Regions from separate parts of the Kitasatospora sp. NPDC059577 genome, predicted to be linked through region 2. Evidence: riboswitches for the same ligand, from Rfam matches in the RefSeq annotation. Region 2 holds a riboswitch; the other holds the start of a gene.
The links. A riboswitch is a leader RNA that binds a small molecule or an ion and turns the genes downstream of it on or off. The one in region 2 is predicted to bind glycine.

Region 1: it holds a riboswitch for glycine, as region 2 does, so the genes downstream of both, gcvT (glycine cleavage system aminomethyltransferase GcvT) here and gcvP (aminomethyl-transferring glycine dehydrogenase) in region 2, are expected to answer to the same signal.

What each region holds. Positions count from the first base shown of each region.
Region 1 is NZ_JBHWBZ010000037.1:47,134-58,299, reverse strand. It holds gene ACFV0O_RS25730 (hypothetical protein) at 1-1,259, opposite strand, end outside; gene ACFV0O_RS25725 (L-serine ammonia-lyase) at 1,432-2,799, opposite strand; gene glyA (serine hydroxymethyltransferase) at 2,990-4,270, opposite strand; gene gcvH (glycine cleavage system protein GcvH) at 4,355-4,729, opposite strand; gene gcvT (glycine cleavage system aminomethyltransferase GcvT) at 4,832-5,953, opposite strand; glycine riboswitch at 6,184-6,288, opposite strand; gene ACFV0O_RS25705 (enhanced serine sensitivity protein SseB C-terminal domain-containing protein) at 6,519-7,319, shown strand; gene ACFV0O_RS25700 (enhanced serine sensitivity protein SseB C-terminal domain-containing protein) at 7,436-8,392, shown strand; gene ACFV0O_RS25695 (ABC transporter permease) at 8,854-9,843, shown strand; gene ACFV0O_RS25690 (ABC transporter substrate-binding protein) at 9,898-11,166, shown strand, end outside.
Region 2 is NZ_JBHWBZ010000061.1:2-4,632, reverse strand. It holds gene gcvP (aminomethyl-transferring glycine dehydrogenase) at 1-2,872, opposite strand, end outside; glycine riboswitch at 3,111-3,214, opposite strand; gene ACFV0O_RS33475 (PRC and DUF2382 domain-containing protein) at 3,366-4,541, shown strand.

The DNA of each region.
Region 1 (11,166 bases), on a different contig from region 2:
TGCAGGGTCGTCACCACCTGTTCGTCCCAGGCGCCGACCCGGACGCGCAGGAAGTGCCGACGGCGTTCGCCGCCCTCGTCCACCGCCTCGGCGATGTGCCTGTCGATCTCCGCCTCCGCGCGCGACACCTCGCGGCGCGCCGGACCGTACGGGAGGTAGACGACGTGTGTGATCTCCAGGTCCTTCAGCCGGTCCAGGCTGGACTCGGCGGCGGCCTGCCGCAGCTCGGCCAGGCGCGGGGTGACCAGTTCGAGGACGGTCCGGGCGGTGAGGCCGCCCCCGGGGGCCACCGGGCCGGTCCCGCGGCGCTTCAGCTCCAGGGTGAACGACCAGACCTTGAAGGGGAATCCGGCGCCGAGGAAGGGGTCGGCCGGGTCGTAGACGATGAGCGGCGAGTGCTGTTCGGCGGCGATCGCCCGCCACAGCTCCCGGTAGCGCGGCCGGTCGGGCAGGCGGCGCGGATGCTGCGGGAACGCGGTGCGGGTCAGCTCGCTCCGGATGACCTGGGCGATCCTCAGCCGGTGCAGGCCCACCGTGGCCGCGAGTGCCAGCGGGAACAGCGTGCCCTCCCAGACCCCTTCCTTCAGCGTGAGCAGGGCCAGCGTCCAGTAGAGGACCTGGGCGATCACGGCGAGGGCGGAGAGGAACCCGCCGGCCGTGCGCCGGACGTCGGACGGCCGGGTGCCGGCGGACGAGGCGGGGGCGTACAGCGCGTGCTGCCGGACGTCCGCGGGCTTGGCGTACCAGGACAGCAGGCAGACCACGGCGTAGAGGACGGGGAAGGTGGCCGTGAACGGCGGCATGTACTGGGAGATCGCGGCGAACACGGTGTCGGCCGTCGACTCACTGCCGTACGGACCCCCGTCGTACCCGTGGGTCAGCCCGTTCGCGTACTCCCTCCAGTAGCTGCCGTCCGGCGGGTTCCGGATCAGCGGCCAGTAGACGGTGCAGAAGAAGCCGAGCCAGACCGTGGCGAGCGCCGCGCCGGTGCGGACCTCCAGGGCCCGGGCCCGGAGGGCGTGCGCGAGGACGGTGACCAGGTCGAAGCCGAGCGACGGCGGGACGGAGCGTTCGTCGTGCTCGACCAGTTCGCCGATGACGCGCCGGCGGTAGTCCGGGTCGAGGTAGACGCCGGCGCAGAGCAGCCGGGTGGCCTCGGACGTCGCGTACGGTGACGTCGGTGGTGGTGGTGGTCCGTCGGGCGGTGGGAACGGTGCGGGCGGCTCGTCGGGCCGCACCGGCCCGGGCTGGAAGGTCATCCGCCTCCCCCTCTGGCGTGAACCGACTGGCCGTGATTATGGACCTCCTGACGGACCGTCGGCCAGTAAAAAAGCGCACGGGAATCGCGAAGGCCCCCGGGCGGAGGGGATCTCCGCCCGGGGGCCGGGGCGCGCCGGACCGGTGTACAGTCCGTGACCGGTCAGTTCGGGGTCAGCACTCGATGACGTTCACGGCGAGGCCGCCGCGCGAGGTCTCCTTGTACTTGATCTTCATGTCGGCGCCGGTCTCCTTCATCGTCTTGATCGCCTTGTCCAGCGAGACGTGGTGCCGGCCGTCGCCGCGCAGCGCCATCCGGGCCGCGGTGACGGCCTTGACCGACGCCATGCCGTTGCGCTCGATGCAGGGGATCTGGACCAGGCCGCCGACCGGGTCGCAGGTGAGGCCGAGGTTGTGCTCGATTCCGATCTCGGCGGCGTTCTCGACCTGCTCGGGGGTGCCGCCGAGGACCTCGGCGAGGCCGCCCGCGGCCATCGAGCAGGCGGAGCCGACCTCGCCCTGGCAGCCGACCTCGGCGCCGGAGATGGAGGCGTTCTCCTTGAACAGCATGCCGATGGCGCCGGCCGCGAGCAGGAAGCGGACGATGCCGTCGTCGTCGGCGCCCGGGATGAAGTTCAGGTAGTAGTGCAGTACGGCCGGGATGATGCCCGCCGCGCCGTTGGTCGGCGCGGTGACCACCCGGCGGCCGGAGGCGTTCTCCTCGTTGACCGCCATCGCGTAGAGGGTCACCCACTCCATCGCGTTGGCCGGGCCGATGCCCTCGGCGCGCAGCGTCCGGGCCGCCGCGGCGGCCCGGCGGCGGACCTTGAGACCGCCCGGCAGGATGCCCTCGCGGGTCATGCCGGCCCGCACGCACTCCTGCATCACGGACCAGATCTCCAGCAGTCCGGTGCGGATCTCCTCCTCGCTGCGCCAGGCCTTCTCGTTCTCCAGCATCAGGCCGGAGATGGACAGGCCGGTCTCCCGGCTGAGCCGGAGCAGTTCGTCACCGGTGCGGAAGGGGTACTTCAGCGCGGTGTCGTCGGGCTTGACCCGGTCGGCGCCGATCGCGTCCTCGTCGACGACGAAGCCGCCGCCGACCGAGTAGTAGGTCTTCTCCAGCAGCGTGGAGCCGTCCGCCGCGAACGCCCAGAGGGTCATGCCGTTGGCGTGGTACGGCAGCGAGCGGCGGCGGTGCAGGACCAGCTGGTTGGCCGGGTCGAAGTCGATGGAGTGCTCGCCGAGCAGGTTGATCTTCTTCTCGGCGGTGATCCGCTCGACGTCCTTGTCGGCCTGGTCGACGTCGACGGTGCGGGGGGAGTGGTTCTCCAGGCCCAGCAGGACGGCCTTGGGCGTGCCGTGGCCGTGACCGGTGGCGCCCAGGGAGCCGTACAGCTCGGCGCGCACGCCGGTCACCTGGGTCAGCAGGCCTTCGGTCCGCAGTCGGCGGGCGAACATCCGGGCGGCGCGCATCGGGCCCACGGTGTGGGAGCTCGACGGGCCGATGCCGATGGAGAAGAGGTCGAAGACGCTGATGGCCACGGGGGACGTCCTTGTCTGGTCTCGTGGAAGGACTTGCTGGCATGGGGGCACAGGACGGGGCACCCCGCACTGTCCAGTGTGCGGGGTGCCCCGGGGTGCCACGTACGCGGGAGGGGTGAGCCCGGTCACCTACCGGCCGGTCACCTGCCGGCCGGTGGGCCTGCCGGCGGGTCGCCCCGCCCGCCGGTACCTACTCCTGGTTGGCCAGGGTCGGGTACAGCGGGTACTTCTCGGCCAGCGCGGTGACGCGGGCCTTCAGGGCGTCGGCGACGGTCTCGTCGAAGGCGGGCTTGAGCGCCTCGGCGATGATGTCGGCGACCTCGCGGAAGTCCTCGGCCTGGAAGCCGCGGGTGGCCAGGGCCGGGGTGCCGATCCGCAGGCCCGAGGTGACCATCGGCGGGCGCGGGTCGTTCGGGATGGCGTTGCGGTTGACGGTGATGCCGACCTCGTGCAGGCGGTCCTCGGCCTGCTGGCCGTCGAGCTGGCTGTTGCGCAGGTCGACCAGGACCAGGTGGACGTCGGTGCCACCGGACAGGACGGACGCGCCGGCCTCGGCGACGTCGGCCTGCAGCAGGCGCTCGGCCAGGATCCGGGCGCCGTCCAGGGTGCGCTGCTGGCGCTCCTTGAACTCCTCGGAGGCCGCGACCTTGAAGGCGACCGCCTTGCCGGCGATCACGTGCTCCAGCGGGCCGCCCTGCTGGCCGGGGAAGACCGCGGAGTTGATCTTCTTGGCGTACTCGGCCTTGGACAGGATGACGCCGCCGCGCGGGCCGCCCAGGGTCTTGTGGGTGGTGGTGGTGACCACGTCCGCGTAGGGCACCGGGTTCGGGTGCAGCCCGGCGGCCACCAGGCCGGCGAAGTGCGCCATGTCCACCATGAGCAGCGCGCCGACCTCGTCGGCGACCCGGCGGAACGCGGCGAAGTCCAGCTGGCGCGGGTAGGCGGACCAGCCCGCGATGATCAGCTTCGGCTGGTGCTCCTTGGCGAGGCGCTCGACCTCGGCCATGTCGACCTGGCCGGTCTTCTCGTCGACGTGGTACGCGGCCACGTTGTAGAGCTTGCCGGAGAAGTTGATCTTCATGCCGTGGGTCAGGTGACCACCGTGGGCCAGGCTCAGGCCCAGGATGGTGTCGCCCGGCTGGATCAGCGCGAACATCGCGGCGGCGTTGGCCTGCGCACCGGAGTGCGGCTGGACGTTGGCGTGCTCGGCGCCGAACAGGGCCTTGATGCGGTCGATCGCGATCTGCTCGACCACGTCGACGTGCTCGCAGCCGCCGTAGTAGCGACGGCCGGGGTAGCCCTCGGCGTACTTGTTGGTGAGCACCGAGCCCTGGGCCTCCATGACCGCCACCGGGGCGAAGTTCTCGGAGGCGATCATCTCCAGGGTGGTCTGCTGGCGGTGCAGCTCGGCGTCGACCGCGGCGGCGATCTCCGGGTCGAGGGCGTGCAGGGACTGGTTGAGAACCGTCATGGTGTGTTCTTCCCGGTGGAGGAGGAAAGGGGGCCCCGGTGGGGGCGGGCCGACGCGTGGGCGGCCCGCCCGGTCACGAACGGGTCAGGCCTTGATGAAGGCGTTGTACTCGTCCGCGGTGAGCAGCTTGCCGGTGGACGCGACGCGCACCTTGAACAGCCAGCCGCCCTCGAACGGGGCGCTGTTGACCAGACCGTTGTCGTCCAGGACGTCCTGGTTGACCTCGGTGACCTCACCGGTCACCGGCGAGTACAGGTCGCTGACCGACTTGGTGGACTCCAGCTCGCCGCAGGTCTCGCCGGCGGTCACCTCGTCGCCGACCTCGGGCAGCTGCACGTAGACGATGTCACCGAGAGCGTCGGCGGCGTGCTGCGTGATGCCGATGGTGGAGACGCCGTCCTCGGCGTCGGTCAGCCACTCGTGCTCTTCGGTGTACTTCAGGTGCGAGGGGTTGCTCATGGCGTCATTCTCCAGGATGGGAAGCGGGTACGACGAAGCGGGCCGCCGCGCGGAAAGCTTCGACGTGCGGGTACGGGGAAAGGGGACGGTCGGCGGGGTCGCTCAGCGGGCGCGCTTGTAGAACGGCAGCGCCACGACCCGGACCGGCTCGTGCTTGCCGCGCACGTCCACCGCGACGGTGGTGCCGGGGGCGGCGTGGGCCGCGTCGACGTAGGCCATCGCGATCGGCTGCCCCAGCGTCGGGGACGGCGCACCGGAGGTGATCCGGCCGATCGGGGTACCGTCGGCGGAGACCACGGTGTACTCGGCGCGCGGGACGCGCTTGCCGTCGGAGACCAGGCCGACCAGCACCTTCGGCGGGTTGGTCTCGGCCGCGGCGGCGGCCTGCTCCAGCGCCTTGCGGCCGATGAAGGCGCCCTCGTTGGTGGTCTTGTCGAAGCGGACGACCCGGCCCAGGCCCGCGTCGAACGGGGTGAGGTCGGTGGACAGCTCGTGCCCGTACAGCGGCATGCCCGCCTCCAGGCGCAGCGTGTCGCGGCAGGACAGACCGCACGGGACCAGGCCGCGGCCCTCGCCGGCGGTGGTCAGCGCCTGCCAGATCTCCTCGGCGTCGACCGGGTGGCAGAAGACCTCGAAGCCGTCCTCGCCGGTGTAGCCGGTGCGGGCCAGCAGCACGTCGCGGCCGGCCACCCGGGCCGGGAGGATCGCGTAGTACTTGAGGCCGGGCAGGTCGGCCTCGGTGGTGTCGGCCAGGATCGCGGTGGCCTCCGGGCCCTGGACGGCGATCAGCGCGTAGGTGTCGCGGTCGTCGGTGACGACGGCGTCGAAGCCCTTGGCGCGGGCGATCAGCTCGTCGAGGACCAGCTGGGCGTTGGAGGCGTTGGCGACGACCAGGAAGGCGTCCTCGCGCAGGCGGTAGACGATCAGGTCGTCCAGGATGCCGCCGTCCTCGGCGCAGATCATGGTGTAGCGGGCGCGCAGCACGCCCAGCGCGGAGACGAAGCCGACCAGCGCGTGGTCCAGCATCTCGCCGGCCTGGGGGCCGGTGACGGTGATCTCGCCCATGTGGGAGAGGTCGAACAGACCGGCCTTGGTGCGGACGGCGAGGTGCTCCTCGCGCTCGCTGCCGTAGCGCAGCGGCATGTCCCAGCCGGCGAAGTCGGTCATGGTCGCGCCGAGGGCGCGGTGCAGCGCGTCGAGCGCGGTCAGGCGGAGGGACGACATGGCCAGGAACTCCTCGGTCGGGGCACTCAGGGGTGCACGCGCCGGACCGGACCCGCTCGGGGACCGACCCTGCGCGCGGGCATGCGGCGGCGTGGGTCTCCCCATCTGTCGTCGAACCTGAGAGCTTCACCGCACGCCGGCCCGCAGCTGATTCCAGCTTGGGGGACAGCATGGCGGCTTGCACCGTGGGTGGGCGTACGACAGGGCCGTGCGCCGCTTTCCAGATGTGCCTAACCCGTGCGGTAGGGGGGCCTGAGAGATTCCGGGGAGGACTTGCTCCTTCGGCGCCGGCCGTACCGCTGCTGCGGCACTCCGGGCTCTCCCGCGCGGGTTCGAGCGGCCGGTATGGAGTTGTGGGGCCCGCGGCGCATGCCGTCGGACGCGCACATCATGGCACGTCCCGGGCGAGGAAGGGAGGGGGGACCCGGTCACACGGCGGCCGCGCGCCCGGGCGGACCGCACCCGCCCGAACACGTGCCCCCGTCCCCCCTGCCCCGGGCCCTAGACTGCTCCGCGTCGGCGCAGCAGAGGGCGGCCGACCGGCAGAGGGCGGAGTCGGCGGCGCATGGGGTACCCGGTGGAGCAGCAGCAGGGGTGGGGCGGTCCTGAGGGCGCGCCGGCGGGCGGTACGTGGCCGGCCAACGAGCTGGAGCAGGTACTGACCGCGGCCCTGGGTGACCCGGGCGCGACGCCGCGGGTGATCGAGGTGCTGGCCCGCAGCCAGGTGTGGGTGCCGCTGCCCGCGGGAGCGGACCCGCAGGGGCAGTCGCTGGACCTGCCGACCGTCGAGCTGGCCGGTGAACCGTACGTGCCGGTGTTCTCCTCGCAGGAGGTGTTCCTGCAGCAGGCGCCGGGGATGGCCTTCGCGATCGCGCCGGTCTGGGAGTTCGCCCGCGGACTGCCGCTGGGCGTGGGGATCGCGGTGAACCCGGAGGCGGCGGTGGGCATCCCGGTGCCGCCGGAGGGCGTGGCCGAGCTGCGGCGCGGTCCGCGCGAGGACCGCTGGGAGGGCGCCGAGGATCCGGCGCCGACCGGCGGCCGGGTCGCGCTGCGCGAGCCGGTGCCGGGCGAGGACCCGGAGCACTTCCTGGCCGCCTGCCGGGCCGAACTGTCGGCCCTCCCCGGAGTGTTGACCGCCCGCAGGGCGCTGGCCAGCATCGAGGGCGAGCCCACCGTGATGTTCGTGGGCGTCCAGTTGGATCCGGCGGCCCCGGCCGACCCGGCCGCGGTGAACGACGCGCTCGGCCGAGCGCTGGGAACCGCGCCGCTGCCGGGCGGCGTCCACCTCGTACTGCTCGACCTCGCCGACGACCCGGTGGTCGAGTGGCTGCTCACCCGGGTACTGCCTTTCTACACGCGGGTGTGAGCGGCTTCGTATCACAGGCACGTCGCCGTGGCGGTGGCCGGTGCCGCGCCATAGGGTGCGTGCAGACGGCCGACGGGCCGGCGGGTTCGAGGAAAGAGGCGCGGCGAGGTGGGCGCATGAGTGCGGGAACGGGAGCGGGCGGGGTGCCGGGGCCCTGGAGCCACCAGGCACCGGCCGGGCGCCCGGGAGCGGATCCCGGCGTGTTGGAGCACGCCCTGCGCGAGGTCGCGCCGGAGCGCTACGACGCGTACGAGCGACTGCTGCACGCGCTGGCGGACGGCCGGGTCTGGATGCTGCTCTGGCACGGCACGCCGGGCAGCCCGGACGCGCAGTACGGGAACATGGAGATCAGCGGCCACGGTTACGCGCCGGCCGTCACCTCGCCCGAGCAACTGGCCGCCTCCGGCTGGGCGCGGGCCCACGAGGTCATCTCCGGCCCGGAGATCGCCGCCTCGCTGTACCGCACCCGCTGGGGCCTGTGGCTGAACCCGCACGCGCCCGGCGGCGGCGTCGGCGTGCCCTGGGCCGATCTGCGGCGGGTCGCCGCGGGCCTGGACCGGCTGCCCGCCGGGCCGCTGAAACTGAGCGAGCCGCAGCTGAACGCCCCGCAGTTCTTCGCGTTGCTGGAGCGGCAGGCCGCCGAGGTGCGCGCGGTCCGGGCGCTGCGCCGGGCCTGGGTGCAGCCGGCGGTGGGGGAGCCCTACCTGGCGATCGGCCTGGACCTGTACGAGAGTTCGCCGCCCGCGGTGGAGGCGGTGCGTGCGCTGATGCAGCGGGCGATCGCGGTGGCCCCGGAGGGGCTCGCGGTGTCCACGGTGGCGATGTCGGACGAGTACGACCCGGTGGCGCTGTGGATGCGCGCCAACGCGCGGCCGTTCTTCGACCGGGAGGCCGGCCGCCCGGCGACCGGTCCGTACCCGCCGGTGCCGCCGCCCGCGTACCCGGGGCCGTCGATGCCCGGGCAGCCGACGCCCGGGTGGGCGTACGGCACGCAGCCGCCCGCGCAGGGCTGGCAGCAGCAGCCCCAGCAGCAACAGCCCCAGCGGCCGTGGCCCGGTTACCCCGGGCGCTGATTGCCACCACCGTTTCTCGCCGTAATCTCCACCGCGAAGCCGACTTGATTGTCCGTCAAGTCGGCTTCGATGCTTTCCGGACGAATTTCCGGATTGGGCGTCCGGTCATCTTGACATGCCTGTTACAGCCATGTGAAGAGGGTTATGCCGGAGATCGTGGAGGTGCATGCCTGCAGATCACAGTTGGGCATCTGTCGGTTGTCAGGTCTGGCGTAAGCCAGTTCGCATGGCAGAGAGTTCTGCGCAACGCACCGCGCGTACTGGAACCCCACAAAGGTGATCGCGCACGCCGACCCGCTTGTCCACGCGAAGCCCATCCCGCGTGTGGCAGTGCCCGTGCACGACGCACTGCCGCGAACACCCGCTCCTCCTAGCACCTTTCGCACGTCCGCAGCCGCACCGCCGAAGCCGGCGACCGGCACCCGTGGGCCGGCCACCGTCGGCGAGGGGACCAACTGACCATGACCGCATCCGTGACCACCGCCGGGAACGAGCCGGAGGCAGCAGCCGCCGAGAGCCCGGCCAAGAAGATCGAGGGCCGCTCCCTCGGCCAGATCGCCTGGACCCGCTTCAAGCGGGACAAGGCCGCCGTCATCGGCGGCGCCGTGGTGATCCTGCTGATCCTGCTCGCCGTGCTGGCCAAGCCGATCGAGTCGATGTTCGGGCTCGACCCGGACGCCCTCCACCAGGACCTGCTGGACGCCGACCTCGGCGGCCTGCCGTTCGGTGACTGGGGAGGCATGAGCTGGGACCACCCGCTCGGGGTCGACCCGCTGCAGGGCCGTGACCTGCTCACCCGCGTGATCGAGGGCTCCTGGGTCTCCCTGCTGGTCGCGTTCGGCGCGACCGTGCTGTCCAACACCATCGGCACCGTGCTCGGCATCATGGCCGGCTACTACGGCGGCTGGGTGGACACGTTGATCAGCCGCGTCATGGACGTCTTCCTCGCCTTCCCGCTGCTGCTGTTCGCGATCGCGATCTCGACCTCGCTGCAGGGCGGTGCGTTCGGCCTGCACGGCCTCCCGCTGCACATCCTGGTGCTGATCTTCGTGATCGGCTTCTTCAACTGGCCCTACATGGGCCGGATCGTGCGCGGACAGACCCTCTCGCTGCGCGAGCGCGAGTTCGTCCACGCAGCTCGCTCCCTCGGCGCCCGCGGACCGTTCATCCTGTTCAAGGAACTGCTGCCCAACCTGGTCGGTCCGATCCTGGTCTACTCGACCCTGCTGATCCCGACCAACATCCTCTTCGAGGCCGGGCTGAGCTTCCTCGGCGTGGGCATCCAGCCCCCGCAAGCCTCCTGGGGCGGAATGCTCCAGGACGCGATCCGGTACTACCAGGTGGACCCCCAGTACATGGTGGTCCCCGGTCTGGCGATCTTCATCACCGTGCTCGCCTTCAACCTGCTCGGCGACGGGCTGCGCGACGCCCTCGATCCCAAGAGCAACTGACTCCGCGTCAGGACCCTCCACCGTCTCCACATCCTCAAGGGGTTGATCTTTCCCATGCGTAGGTCCCGTACCGTCGCCCTGACCGCGGCGGCCGCCGCCGCGGTCCTGGTCGTGACCGGTTGTTCCAGCTCGTCGAAGAGCGGCGACGCCTCCTCCTCGTCCACTTCGGGCGGCGGCGGCGGCGCCAACGCGGCCACCAAGAACATCGTGAACGCCTCGGACAAGAAGGGCGGGACGGTCACCTTCGAGATGAAGGGCACCCCGGACTCGCTCGACCCGGGCAACACGTACTACGCGTACATCTACAACTTCTCGCGGCTGTACGCCCGTCCGCTCACCACGTTCAACCCGGCCGCCGGCGAGGAGGGCAACAAGCTCGTCCCGGACCTCGCCGAGTCGATGGGCCAGCCCAGCGCGGACGGCCTGACCTGGACGTACAAGATCCGCAAGGGCCTGAAGTACGACGACGGCACCCCGATCACCTCGAAGGACGTCAAGTACGCCGTCGAGCGCTCCAACTTCGCGCCGGACGTGAACTCCAACGGCCCGACGTACTTCCACGACCTGCTGGTCGACAACGACACGCCGTACGCCGGTCCGTACAAGGACAAGGCCGGCGGTCTGAACTCGATCGAGACGCCGGACGACACCACGATCGTCTTCCACCTGAAGCACCCGTTCGCGGACTTCGACTACCTGGTCAGCGCCCCGCAGACCGCGCCGGTCCCGCAGGCCAAGGACACCGGTGCCGACTACGTGAAGCACATCGTGTCCTCGGGCTCCTTCAAGTTCGAGTCCTACGAGGACGGCAAGCAGGCCGTCCTGGTGCCGAACACCAACTGGGACGCGAGCACCGACCCGATCCGGAAGCAGCTTCCGGAGAAGATCCTGCTCAAGATGAACATCGACCAGGCCACCATCGACAAGGACCTGCTGGCCGGCAACGCCCAGGTCGACCTGGTGGGCGGCGGCGTCGACCCGCAGACCCAGGCGCAGATCCTGCAGAACCCGAAGCTCAAGGCCAGCACCGACAACGCCTACGGCGGCCGTCTGGTCTACCTGGCGATCAACTCCAAGGTCGCGCCGTTCGACAACGTCGACTGCCGCAAGGCCGTCCAGTTCGCGATCGACAAGGTCTCGGTGCAGACCGCCGAGGGCGGCCCGATCCGCGGCCAGATCGCCAACACGGTGCTCCCGCCGGACATCCCGGGCCACCAGGACTTCAACCAGTACGAGACCAAGGACAACAAGGGTGACGAGGCCAAGGCCAAGGACGCCCTGAAGGCCTGCGGCAAGGACAGCATCAACACCGTCATCTCGGCC
Region 2 (4,631 bases):
AGGAGCAGACCAGGTTGCGGTCGCCGTACGCGCCGTCGATCCGGCTCACCGGCGGCCAGTACTTGTCCGCCGGGTTCACGCCCGCCGGGAAGACCGCCTCCTGCCGCGAGTAGCCGTGCGCCCAGTCGCCGGCCAGCTCGGCGGCGGTGTGCGGGGCGTTGCGCAGCGGGTTGTCGTCGGCCACCCACTCGCCCGAGCCGACCTTGTCGATCTCGGCCCGAATCTCGATCATCGCGTCGCAGAAGCGGTCGATCTCGTGCAGGTCCTCGGACTCGGTGGGCTCGATCATCAGCGTGCCGGCCACCGGGAAGGACATCGTCGGCGCGTGGAAGCCGTAGTCGATCAGGCGCTTGGCGATGTCGTCCACCGTCACGCCCGTCTCCTTGGTCAGCGGGCGCAGGTCGATGATGCACTCGTGCGCGACCAGCCCGCCCGGGCCGGTGTAGAGCACCGGGAAGTGCGGCGCCAGGCGCTTGGCGATGTAGTTGGCGTTCAGCACCGCGACCTGGGTCGCGTGCTTGAGGCCCTCGCCGCCCATCAGCCGGACGTACGCCCAGGAGATCGGCAGGATCGCCGCCGAGCCCCACGGCGCGGCCGAGATCGGACCGACACCGGTGGCCGGGCCGGCCTCCGACTGCAGCGGGTGGTTCGGCAGGTACGGCGCCAGGTGGGCGCGCACCGCGACCGGGCCGACGCCCGGGCCGCCGCCGCCGTGCGGGATGCAGAAGGTCTTGTGCAGGTTCAGGTGCGAGACGTCCGCGCCGAACTTGCCCGGCTTGGCCAGGCCGACCAGGGCGTTCAGGTTGGCGCCATCCACGTACACCTGGCCGCCGGCCTCGTGCACCATGGCGCAGATCTCGGTGATCTCGGTCTCGTACACGCCGTGGGTCGACGGGTAGGTGACCATCAGCACCGACAGGTTGTCGCGGTGCTGCTCGATCTTGGCCTTCAGGTCCTCGACGTCCACGTCGCCGTCGACCAGGGTCTTCACCACGACGACGCGCATGCCGGCCATCACGGCCGAGGCCGCGTTGGTGCCGTGCGCGGAGGACGGGATCAGGCAGATGTCGCGCTGGGTGTCGCCGTTGGCGTGGTGGTAGGCGCGGACGGCCAGCAGACCGGCCAGCTCGCCCTGCGAACCCGCGTTCGGCTGGATCGAGACGGCGTCGTAGCCGGTCACCTCGACGAGCTGCTGCTCCAGCTGGCGGATCAGGGTCAGGTAGCCCTGGGCCTGCTCGATCGGCGCGAAGGGGTGCAGCTGACCGAACTCCGGCCAGGTCACCGCCTCCATCTCGGTGGTCGCGTTGAGCTTCATGGTGCAGGAGCCCAGCGGGATCATGCCCCGGTCCAGCGCGTAGTCCCGGTCCGACAGGCGGCGCAGGTAGCGCAGCATGGCGGTCTCCGAGCGGTGGCTGTGGAAGACCGGGTGGGTCAGGTACTCGTCCTCGCGCAGCAGCGCGCCCGGCAGCGCGTCGGCGGCCTCGGCGACCTCGACCGCGTCGACGCCGAACGCGGCCCAGACGCCGGCCAGGTGCTCGCGGGTGGTGGTCTCGTCGGTGGAGACGGAGATCCGGTCCTCGCCGTCCTGGTGGACGTTGATGCCGTTGGCGCGGGCGGCGGCGGCGATCTCGGCGGCGCGGCCCGGGACGACCGCGGTGACGGTGTCGAAGAACTCGCCGTGCAGCAGCTCGACGCCGCCGGCCCGCAGGCCCTCGGCGAGGGCCGCGGCGTAGCGGTGGGTGCGGCGGGCGATGTCGGCCAGGCCGTCCGGGCCGTGGTAGACGGCGTACATCGAGGCCATCACGGCGAGCAGCACCTGGGCGGTGCAGATGTTGCTGGTGGCCTTCTCACGGCGGATGTGCTGCTCGCGGGTCTGCAGCGCCAGGCGGTAGGCCCGGTTGCCGTCGGAGTCGACGGAGACGCCGACCAGGCGGCCGGGCAGCGAGCGGGCGTACTCGGCGCGCACCGACAGGTAGCCGGCGTGCGGGCCGCCGAAGCCCATCGGCACGCCGAAGCGCTGCGAGGTGCCGCAGGCGATGTCGGCGCCCAGCGAGCCCGGGGACTTGAGCAGGGTCAGCGCCAGCAGGTCGGCGGCGACGGCGACGATCGCGCCCAGGCCGTGCGCCTGCTCGATCACCGGGGTGAGGTCGCGGACGACACCGGTGGCACCCGGGTACTGCAGCAGCACGCCGAAGACGCCGCGCTCGGCGATCTCGGCCGGGATGCCGTCGGACAGGTCGGCGACGACGACCTCGACACCGGTCGGCTCCGCACGGGTCTGGATCACCGCGGTGGTCTGCGGCAGGGTCTCGGCGTCGACCAGGAAGACACCGCCCTTGACCTTGGTGACGCGGCGGGCCAGGGCCATCGCCTCCGCGGCCGCCGTGCCCTCGTCCAGCAGCGACGACCCGGAGGTCGGCAGGCCGGTCAGGTCGGAGACCAGGGTCTGGAAGTTGAGCAGCGCCTCCAGACGGCCCTGCGAGATCTCCGGCTGGTACGGGGTGTAGGCCGTGTACCAGGCCGGGTTCTCCATGACGTTGCGCAGGATCACCGGCGGCGTGAAGGTGCCGTAGTAGCCCAGGCCGATCATCGGCTGGAGGACCTGGTTGCGGCCGGCCAGCTCGCGCAGCTCGGCGAGGACCTGGGCCTCGGTCCGGCCCGCGGGCAGGTCCAGGCCGGTGATGGAGCGGATCGCCTCGGGCACGGCCGTGGCGGCGAGCTCGTCCAGCGAGCCGTAGCCGACGGACGCCAGCATCTTCTCCTGGGCGGCGGCGTCGGGGCCGATGTGGCGGTTCTCGAAGGGGCTGGCCAGCTCAAGCTCGGTGAGGGTCGAGGCGCCGGTGGGGCGTCCCGCGTTCGGCTGGGCGTTCATGGTGGTCGAGGCCTCCTGGTCACGGACCGGCGGGGGTACGCGCGCCTACCGGCCTTCCTCGCTGCGGAACAGCGAATGAGCCACGGCGGGCGGACCCGTCAGGCCTCCCCCTCTGTCATCGGGACCTGAGAGCTTCGCCCGCACGGCGCGCTGCGGCACGCCGTCGGCTTGCACCGTCGGTGAGGGTGGTGATCGCCGGCTTCCGTGCCGACGCTCCTGCCCTGCTTTCCAGAGTGACCTACCCCACACGGTACGGATGCCTGAGAGATTCCGGGGAGGAGTTGCTCCTTCGGCGCCCCGACCAGCGGTTTTCGCGGTCGGAGACTCTCCCGAGCGGGCTCTGCGGTCGCCGCCCAGGGTACCAGCGGGAGGCCATCCGATCACGGGTGCTTCCCGTCACCCCGGGTCTACGCGCGTCCCCCGGACGGCCCAGCCCGCAGCCCGTCCGGCGCACCCCGGTCGCGCCCGCCCGATTCATGGCATTTGGTGTGGAGTGGCGGACGGGACGGGCGCTCCTGCCGCCTTCCTGCGGGAGTTCCGCTGGCTCAGCGCACTGGAGGAAAGCGTGCAGACCGACATCGACCCCAGGGACCTCATCGGCCACAAGGCGGTCGACCGCAACGGAGACAAGATCGGCACGGTCGACGAGGTGTACCTGGACGACGCCACCGGCCAGCCCGAATGGGCCGCCGTCCGGACCGGCATCTTCGGCCGGGACGCCTTCGTCCCGCTCACCACGAGCGAGTTCTCCGGCGACGAGCTCCGGGTGCCGTACGACAAGTCACTGGTCAAGGAGTCCCCGGACTTCGGCGTGGGCCAGCACCTGTCCCCCGCCCAGGAGCTCCAGCTGTACCGCTACTACGGCCTCGATACCCCGGTGGACGACCACCCGGCCGGCGAGGACAGCGGCCGGACCGCGCAGTCCGACCACGACTTCGGCACCACGACGGCCGTCCCGGCGGCCGCGACCGCCGCGGCCGTCACCAAGCCGCACGCCCTCCGCTCCCCCGAGCCCGCCCCGGCCGCCAACGGCACCAGCACCGCCACGGAGGACAGCGTGCGCACCCTCAGCACCCCCGCGCCCGCCGCCACGCCCGCGGCGGCCGCGACACGCGCACCCATCGTCGAGCCCAAGCCGCAGTCCGCCCCGATGCCCACCCCGACGTCCGCCCCGACGTCCGCCGCCCCCGCGTCCGGCGCGGGCGCCGCCTCCCGCAACGAGCCGGTGGAGATCACCTGCCGCGAGGAGCGGCTGGACATCACCACCGAATGGCACACGGTGGGCACCGCGAAGCTGCGCAAGTACGTGACGAGCGAGCAGATCGAGCGCCGCGTCCCGGTGGTCCGCGAACGCGTCCGGGTCGAGCGGATGCCGGTCGGCGAGGCCGAGCGCGCCTCGCTCACCGAGAAGGAGATCGCCGAGGTCGTCGAGGAGGTCACCCTCCGCGGGGAACGCCCGGTGGTCCGCAAGTACCTCACCCCCATCGAACGCGTCCGCCTCGTCGTCGAGCGCTACACCGCCGAGGAGGTGATCCGGGACGAACTCCGTCGCGAACACGTCGAAGTCCACGACAACACCACGCCTCCTGCCGCCGCCACGCCACCTCCGTCGACGACCACCCCGGCACCGGAGAACTCCCGCCCCTCGGCCCTGCGCCCCCTCGTCTGACCCCACCCACACACAAGGGCCCCGACCACCCCTGGTCGGGGCCCTCCCCCATGCCCCGGCCCCTCAAGCCCCGACCCCCCTCGCCCACAA